DNA from 2 places in the Pseudomonas sp. Fl5BN2 genome. Region 1 is predicted to be linked to the other one. Evidence: predicted binding sites of a transcription regulator. Region 1 holds the regulator's gene; the other holds the start of a gene.

Region 1 (4,573 bases):
CTCCACCAGGAATGCGGTGCCAGGCTCGGGCTGATTCAGCAACCGCAGCTTGATGGTATCCCGCAGTTGGTAGAGGTTCAGATTGGTGGTGTTGACCTTGAGGTCCGCCAGATCGACGATCGGTCCCAGTAACTGGGTTTCGTCGTGGATGGCTTCCGCCAGTGAGCGATTGGCGCTACTCAGGGGATGCCGGCGGCGGGTTTCCGAGAAGCGCTTGAGCAAGGTTTCTTCATCGGCGTCCAGATAGAGCACATCGCACTGGATATGCCGACTGCGCACTTCTTCCAACAGCTCGGGGAAGCGCGACAGGTGGCTGGGCAGATTGCGTGCGTCAATGGATACTGCCACCAGCGGTTGGGCCAGTTCAGTGTGAATCAACGCACGTTCGGCCAGCTCGGGCAGCAAGCCGGCTGGAAGGTTGTCGATGCAGTAGTAGCCGTGATCCTCAAGAACGTCGAGGGCGGTGCTTTTACCTGAGCCGGAACGGCCGCTGACGATGATCAAGCGCATGATTACTGACCGTTTTGCTCGTCCAGAACAACCTGATACAAGGCTTCGTTGCTGGTGGCACTGCGCAGCCGGTCACGGACTTCCTTGCGATCGAGCATGCTGGCGATCTGCCTGAGCAGTTCCAGGTGTGCGTCGGTGGCAGCTTCCGGGACTAGCAGGACGAACAGCAGATCGACCGGGGCGCCGTCGATGGCGTCGAAATCGATCGGTGCGTCCAGGTGCATCAGGGCACTGATGGGGGACTCGCAGCCTTTGAGGCGGCAGTGGGGAATCGCGATGCCGTTGCCAAAACCGGTAGAACCGAGTTTTTCACGGGCGATCAGGCTCTCGTAGACATCCTGCATCTCCAGATCGGGCACTTCACGGCTGATCAGGTTGGCAATTTGTTCGAGTGCGCGTTTTTTACTGCCGCCCGGCACGTTCACCAAGGAACGGCCGGGGGTCAGGATACTTTCAAGTCGGATCATGGGGGGAGAGTGTTAGCGACCCGTGCCTTGGAGAAGGTGGAGGTGCTTTTCCTTATGCTTTTTCAGTTGACGGTCAAGCTTGTCCGTGAGCAGGTCGATTGCGGCATACATATCGTCATGTTCTGCATTGGCGACGACCTCCCCACCGTGGATGTGCAAGGTGGCTTCGATTTTCTGCTTCAACTTCTCGACAGCCATGGTGACCTGCACATTGGTAATCTTGTCGAAATGCCGCTCCAGCCGGTCGAGTTTTTCGCCGATGTAAGCGCGCAGAGGTTCAGTCACTTCGAGTTGGTGTCCACTGATGTTGACTTGCATACAGCTTCTCCTTCGTTGCCAGTGCATAAAGCGGCAGGCTGGGTTGCCTGCCCCTGAAACGCTGTGGCCAGCCCTGCGGTCAAATCAACCGCTTCCGTTCGCTGGAAGGCGCAATCCCAAGGGATTCGCGATACTTGGCGACGGTACGGCGGGCTACCTGAATGCCTTGTGCCTCCAGTAAACCAGCGATCTTGCTGTCACTCAACGGCTTTTTCTGATTTTCCGCAGCCACCAGTTTTTTGATGATCGCGCGGATCGCGGTGGACGAGCATTCACCGCCTTCCGAGGTGCTGACGTGGCTGGAGAAAAAGTATTTCAGCTCATATATGCCCCGTGGGGTATGCATGAATTTTTGCGTGGTTACCCGGGAAATCGTCGATTCGTGCATACCCACCGCTTCGGCGATGTCATGCAGCACCAACGGCTTCATTGCCTCGTCACCGTACTCGAGAAAGCCGCGCTGGTGCTCGACGATCTGGGTGGCCACTTTCATCAGGGTTTCGTTGCGGCTCTGCAGGCTCTTGATGAACCAGCGGGCTTCCTGCAGTTGGTTGCGCATGAAGGTGTTGTCGGCGCTGGTGTCGGCCCGACGCACAAAACCGGCGTACTGGGCATTGACTCGCAGGCGTGGCACGGACTCCTGATTCAGCTCCACCAGCCAGCGTTCGTTGTCCTTGCGCACGATGACGTCCGGAACCACGTATTCGGCTTCGCTGGATTCGATCTGTGAGCCTGGACGCGGGTTGAGGCTCTGCACCAGCTCGATGACCTGGCGCAGCTCGTCCTCCTTGAGTTTCATGCGGCGCATCAGTTGGCTGTAGTCGCGGCTGCCCAGCAGGTCGATGTAGTCACTGACCAGGCGTTGGGCTTCGCTCAGCCAAGGGGTTTTCGTCGACAGTTGGCGCAATTGCAGCAGCAGGCATTCGCCCAGGTTGCGGGCGCCGATACCGGCCGGTTCGAATTGCTGGATGCGGTGCAGGACGGCTTCGATTTCGTCCAGCTCAATGTCCAGTTCGGGATCGAAGGCCTCGAGAATTTCCTCGAGGGTTTCGTCCAGGTAGCCCTGATTGTTGATGCAATCGATCAGGGTTACGGCAATCAGGCGGTCGGTGTCCGACATCGGAGCCAGGTTCAGTTGCCAGAGCAGGTGGCTTTGCAGGCTTTCACCGGCCGACGTGCGGGTAGTGAAGTCCCACTCGTCATCATCGCTGCTAGGCAGGCTGCTGGCGCTGGTCTGGTAGACATCTTCCCAGGCGGTATCCACCGGCAGTTCGTTGGGGATGCGTTCGCTCCACTCACCGTCCTCGAGGTTATCCACCGTAGGGGCGGTTTCCTGGTAGGAGGGTTCCTGGATCTCGGTGTTGGGCTTGGACTCGGTGTTGTCGGCCAAAGGATCGCTGTTGTCGAAGTCGTCGCCTTCTTCCTGGCGTTCGAGCATCGGGTTGGACTCCAGCGCTTCCTGGATTTCCTGTTGCAGGTCCAGGGTCGACAATTGGAGCAGGCGGATGGCCTGTTGCAGCTGCGGTGTCATCGTCAGCTGCTGGCCCATTCTCAGGACTAGCGATGGTTTCATGGCAGGGGCTTAACACCTTATTTGCCGGCGCACATGCGCCATCCACTACAGGGCGCCGGAGCGCCAAACATAAGCAAATTATATGCCTGAAACTGAAGTGTTTGCCTAGAGCGCTGTAACAATAAAGTTTGTAGGGAATTATTGTTCCCGGCGCTCTGGCGTCCAGCCCAACACCTCAGCCCTTACAGGCGGAACTCATGGCCCAGGTAGACTTCCTTGACCAGTTCGTTGGCCAGGATGGTCTCGGCATCGCCTTCGGCGATCAGTTGCCCGTCGTTGACGATGTAGGCGGTCTCACAGATGTCCAGAGTCTCCCGGACGTTGTGGTCGGTGATCAGTACCCCAATGCCCTTGGCCTTCAGGTGGTGGATGATCTGCTTGATGTCGCCAACCGAGATCGGGTCTACGCCGGCGAACGGTTCGTCCAGAAGGATGAACTTGGGGGCGGTGGCCAGGGCCCGGGCGATTTCCACTCGGCGGCGTTCACCGCCGGACAGGCTCATGCCGAGGTTGTCGCGGATGTGATTGATGTGGAATTCCTGCAGCAGGCTTTCCAGTTCCTGACGGCGACCGGCCTTGTCGAGTTCCTTGCGGGTCTCGAGGATGGCCATGATGTTGTCGGCCACCGACAGCTTGCGGAAGATCGAGGCTTCCTGGGGCAGATAGCCGATACCCGCGCGGGCGCGGCCGTGCATCGGTTGGTGGCTGACATCCAGGTCGTCGATCAGGACGCGGCCCTGATCGGCCTGGACCAGGCCGACGATCATGTAGAAGCAGGTAGTCTTGCCGGCACCGTTGGGGCCGAGCAGGCCGACGATCTGACCGCTGTCGATGGACAGGCTGACATCACGCACGACCTGGCGGCTCTTGTAGCTCTTGGCCAAGTGCTGGGCTTTTAGAGTTGCCATTACTGGGCCTTTTGCTCGTCGGTTTTCTTTTTCGGCTGGATGACCATGTCGATCCGCGGACGCGGCGCGGTGACCGAGGTGCCATTGGCGCGACCGGCGTTAGCCACTTGCTTGACGGTGTCGTAGACGATTTTCTCGCCTTCGGTGGTGTTGCCGTCGTTGATAACCTTGGCCTTGTCGATCAGTACGATGCGGTTCTGCTGGGCATGGTACTGGATGGTCACGGCGTAGGCCTGGACCGGTTTCGGGTCGGTCTGTTTCTGCAGTTGCTCGAAATACGCCAGGTTGCCCACGGAGGTCACCACGTCGATTTCGCCGGTTTTTGACCGGGTGATGGTCACGGTGTTGCCGGTGATCTTCATCGAACCCTGGGTGATGATTACATCGCCCTTGTAGGTGGCCACGCCATTCTTGTCATCGAGCTGGGCGTCGTCGGCCTGGATGCGGATTGGCTGTTGGCTATCGTTCGGCAGAGCCCAGGCGCTCACGCTTCCCAGTGCTGCGCCCAGACTGAGCAAAATCGGGAGGGTTTTAACGAGCCTCATACTGTCCTCTTACGTTCGATAGCAGGTTCATCCTGCCGTCTTTCAAATACGCTTTCATTCCCTTCGCCGTAGTCACGCCGCCGGCGCCGTCAATTCTAACGGCTTGCTCGGTCTGCGCATATTGCTTCTGCGGGAATACTGTCATGCGGGTCGTGGTGATCAGCAGGTTGCGATTTCTTTCGTCGGTGCGGGAAACCCGTACCGAATCGATCAATTCGACTTCAGTGCCGTCCGGGTTGACTTCGCCGCGCT
Region 2 (4,573 bases), on a different contig from region 1:
TTTCGTAGCGTCCTTCCGTTTGACTGGTGGCCAGATAGTCTTCTACCGTGAATTCAAGAAACCCTTGAGTGACGCCGATAAGAAGATCAGGCAGGGTGAGCGAGTCAGCAACGGCAGGGCTGCCAGGGTTTAAAATGCACAGCGCCGACAACCCGCAAAGCAATTTGCGGTAGTGTGATGTCAGGCGTCGGAAAAATGTCGTTTTGGCGTTCATAACAGTTAAAAAGCAAGCCCCGTGCCGTTTAGTAATGAGCGTGCGTCGGATCTTAAAGCTTTGGGGAGTCTGGGCATGGCTGGTGTAATGGATTCGGTGAACCAGCGCACGCAATTGGTTGGGCAGAATCGCCTGGAGCTGTTGCTTTTCCGTCTTGATGGGGGGCAGCTCTACGGGATCAACGTATTCAAGGTTCGCGAGGTGCTGCAATGCCCCAAGCTGACCGTGATGCCCAAATCCAGTCCTGTGGTGTGCGGTGTCGCGAATATTCGAGGGGCGACCATTCCGATCCTGGATCTGGCAATGGCCACTGGCTCTGGCGGATTGAAAGATCAGAGCAATCCGTTCGTCATCATCACTGAGTACAACACCAAGACCCAGGGGTTTCTGGTGCGCTCAGTGGAACGCATCGTCAATATGAACTGGGAAGAGATTCATCCGCCGCCCAAGGGTACCGGGCGTGATCACTACCTGACGGCGGTGACCCGGGTGGATAACCAACTGGTCGAGATCATCGACGTGGAGAAGGTGCTCGCGGAAGTCGCACCTACTTCCGAAGCGATTTCGGTCGGTGTGGTGGATGTCGAGACCCAGCACAAGGCAGTTTCCCTGCGGGTGCTAACCGTCGACGACTCGTCGGTGGCGCGCAAGCAGGTCACTCGTTGCCTGCAGACTGTGGGTGTTGAAGTGGTGGCCTTGAATGATGGTCGGCAGGCACTGGACTATCTGCGCAAGTTGGTGGATGAGGGCAAGAAGCCGGAAGATGAGTTCCTCATGATGATTTCCGACATCGAGATGCCTGAAATGGACGGCTACACCCTCACGGCCGAGATACGCAACGATCCACGCATGCAAAAGCTGCATATCATCCTGCATACTTCGTTGTCAGGCGTATTCAATCAGGCGATGGTGAAGAAGGTCGGTGCCGATGACTTCCTTGCCAAGTTCCGCCCTGATGACCTGGCATCCCGGGTAGTCGACCGGATCAAAGCAGCAGACCATAGCTGAGGGCACCAGCCCTTGGCGGACATAGATTTAAGAGGCGGCAGCATTGTCTACGGGTAATTTGGATTTTGAACAGTTCCGGGTCTTCCTGGAAAAAGCCTGTGGTATTTTGCTCGGGGAAAACAAGCAATATCTCGTCTCGAGCCGTCTCAACAAACTGATGGAACAGCAAGGCATAAAAACCTTGGGTGAGTTGGTTCAGCGTATCCAGACCCAACCTCGCAGCGGATTGCGCGAGATGGTCGTGGACGCCATGACGACCAACGAAACCTTATGGTTTCGTGACACCTATCCGTTCGAGGTATTGAAGAACAAGGTGCTTCCCGAGGCGATCAAGGCCAGCCCCAACCAGCGCCTGCGGATCTGGTCGGCCGCCTGCTCGTCGGGGCAGGAGCCCTACTCGCTGTCGATGTCCATCGATGAGTTCGAGCGCAGCAATATGGGACAGTTGAAGATGGGGGTGCAGGTCGTGGCCACCGATCTGTCCGGAACCATGCTCAATAACTGCAAGACCGGCGAGTACGACAGTCTGGCGATTGGTCGTGGCTTGTCGGCCGAGCGTCTGCAGCGCTTTTTCGATCCCAAGGGGCCGGGGCGCTGGGTGATCAAGGCGCCGATCAAGAGTCGGGTGGAATTTCGCTCGTTCAACCTGCTGGACAGTTATGCCAGTCTCGGCAAGTTCGATATCGTATTTTGCCGTAACGTGCTGATCTACTTCTCGGCCGAGGTCAAGAAGGACATCCTGATGCGCATTCACAGTACTCTGAAGCCGGGTGGTTACCTGTTTCTGGGGGCTTCCGAAGCGCTCAATGGCTTGCCAGACCATTATCAGATGGTGCAATGCAGCCCGGGGATCATCTACCAGGCGAAGTAAGCAGCGATTGCGCAATGAAAAAGGAGGCCTATGGGCCTCCTTTTTTATGCGCGTCATTTGAGCTGTACAGGCTGAAAGCGGCAGAGCGATTGCCGCTTTGCCGGCGTTTCGCGGAAAGTCATTGCCGCTTTTCTGGCATTGCCGCGGCATCTGCGCCAGCAATCCCTTGATTTACGGGGCTTGCGGACTTGGCACGCAGCTTGCTACATCCAGGTTACGAAAAATCAGGTCACCCAAAGGTTTCCGACATGAGCATCAGCTTCGATAAAGCGCTCGGTATCCACGAACAGGCTCTTGGCTTTCGCGCCAAGCGTGCCGAAGTACTGGCCAACAACATCGCCAACGCCGATACCCCGAACTACAAGGCTCGGGATCTGGACTTCTCCGCGGTGCTCGCCGAGCAGAACGACAAGGTTAAGAACGGCGCTTTCGCGTTGAACATGACCAACAACCGGCATATCGAAGCGCAAGGCTTGAGCGGTGGCGATGAGTCCCTGCTGTATCGCACGCCGATGCAACCCTCGATCGACCAGAACACCGTGGATGCCCAGCTTGAACAGTCGAGCTATGCGCAGAACTCAGTGGATTTCCAGGCCAGCTTCACGCTGCTTAATAGTAAGTTCAAAGGGCTGGTTGCAGCCCTGCGCGGAGAGTAATCCATGTCCCTTGCCAGTGTTTTCAATATTGCCGGTAGTGGCATGAGCGCTCAGACCACCCGTCTGAACACCGTCGCCAGTAACATCGCCAACGCCGAGAGCGTGTCGTCAAGCATCGATCAGACCTATCGCGCTCGTCATCCGGTATTCGCCACCATGTTCCAGGGCGCGCAGAGCGGTGGCACTGATTCGCTGTTCCAGAATCAGGATGCTGCAGGCCAGGGCGTACAGGTGCTGGGCGTGGTCGAAGACCAGAGCAATCTTGAGGCCCGCTACGAACCTAATCATCCAGCCGCCGACGCCAAGGGTTATGTCTACTACCCCAACGTCAACGTGGTGGAAGAGATGGCCGACATGATCTCCGCCAGCCGTTCGTTCCAGACCAATGCGGAAATGATGAACACCGCCAAAACCATGATGCAGAAGGTCCTGACCCTGGGTCAGTGATAAGGGGCGAATCCAATGAGCGTTACTGATACCACCAACGCCCCATCCCTCAAGGATGTGCTGGCCAATTCGTCGAAAAAAACCACGACCACCAGCGCCGATGGCCTGGCGGCGGCCACTAACAGTGCGACCGGCAAGCAGTCCCTGGGCAAGGATGCGTTCCTCAAGCTGTTGGTGACTCAGCTGAACAACCAGAACCCACTCGATCCTCAGGACAACAGTGCGTTCGTTGCCCAGTTGGCGCAGTTCTCCACCCTCGAGGGCATTACTACCCTCAATACTTCGGTGAACTCGATCACAGGCAACTACAAATCGTCCCAGGCCTTGCAGGCTTCTTCCCTGGTGGGCCGTTCGGTCATCGTGCAGACCGGTACCACTCAGGTGGATACCAGCAAGAGCATGACCGGCTCGGTGACCGTACCGTCCAGCGTGAGCTCGGTCACCGTGACCGTCACCGACAAGGCTGGCAACACCGTCAAGACTATCGACATGGGCAGTCAGAAAGCCGGCAATGCCAGCTTCGTCTGGGATGGCACCAAGACCGACGGTACCAAGGCAGATCCGGGTAATTATACCTTCAAGGCCAGTACCACCATTGATGGCAAGGGCACTGACTTGGTCACCTACCTGCCGGCAACGGTCAACAGCGTCACTATCAGCCAGACCGGTGGTGAATTGATGTTGAACCTGGCCGGTATGGGCAGCCCGATTGCCCTGTCCAAAGTACAAACCATTGGTATCTAGAGCCGACTAAACCGGCACAAGGAGTGGAATATGTCTTTCAATATCGGCCTTAGCGGTCTCTACGCTGCCAACAAACAGTTGGACGTTACCGGCAACAACATTGCCAACGTCGCGACCACGGGTTTCAAGTCATCTCGTGCAGAGTTCGCCGATGTGTACTCGGCCACCAAACTGGGCAGCGGCACTCAGGTCGTGGGTAACGGTGTGCGCCTGGCCAACGTTTCCCAGCAGTTCACCAACGGTGATATCAGCAACACCGGCAACGTGCTGGACATGGGTATCCAGGGCCAGGGTTTCTTCGTGCTGAGCACCAACGGTTCCCTGACTTATACCCGTGCCGGTACTTTCAAGACCGACAAGGAAGGCTACATCACCAACAGTGATGGCACTGCTCGCCTGCAAGGCTATGCGGTCGACGCCAACGGCAAGATCGTCAACGGTGTGCTGACCGACCTGCGGATCGATACCTCGAACCTCGCACCGAAGCCGACCGACTCGATCTCCTCGACCATCAACCTGGATTCCAACGCAACCCCGATCAATACTGCCGCGACAACTCCGGCGTATGTGTTCAATCCGACCGACAACACCACCTACACCAAGCAGTTCAGCACGCCGGTCTACGACACCCAG

Evidence for each region. Region 1 encodes sigma-54, which starts transcription at its own class of promoters, with help from an activator protein. Its sites were predicted from a motif close to ANTGGCATNNANNTTGCTNT; they were not measured.
Region 2: a site for sigma-54 is predicted at 2,281-2,300, ahead of flgB (flagellar basal body rod protein FlgB). Genes of this name have one in related genera too.

The regions. Positions count from the first base shown of each region.
Region 1 covers NZ_JAAARL010000005.1:154,630-159,202, reverse strand. The annotation lists gene rapZ (RNase adapter RapZ) at 1-510, opposite strand, end outside; gene ptsN (PTS IIA-like nitrogen regulatory protein PtsN) at 513-977, opposite strand; gene hpf (ribosome hibernation-promoting factor, HPF/YfiA family) at 990-1,295, opposite strand; gene GV819_RS08830 (RNA polymerase factor sigma-54) at 1,375-2,868, opposite strand; gene lptB (LPS export ABC transporter ATP-binding protein) at 3,051-3,776, opposite strand; gene lptA (lipopolysaccharide transport periplasmic protein LptA) at 3,776-4,321, opposite strand; gene lptC (LPS export ABC transporter periplasmic protein LptC) at 4,308-4,573, opposite strand, start outside.
Region 2 covers NZ_JAAARL010000006.1:124,300-128,872, reverse strand. The annotation lists gene flgA (flagellar basal body P-ring formation chaperone FlgA) at 1-214, opposite strand, end outside; gene GV819_RS10410 (chemotaxis protein CheV) at 290-1,222, shown strand; gene cheR (protein-glutamate O-methyltransferase CheR) at 1,266-2,093, shown strand; gene flgB (flagellar basal body rod protein FlgB) at 2,342-2,749, shown strand; gene flgC (flagellar basal body rod protein FlgC) at 2,753-3,196, shown strand; gene flgD (flagellar hook assembly protein FlgD) at 3,212-3,940, shown strand; gene flgE (flagellar hook protein FlgE) at 3,971-4,573, shown strand, end outside.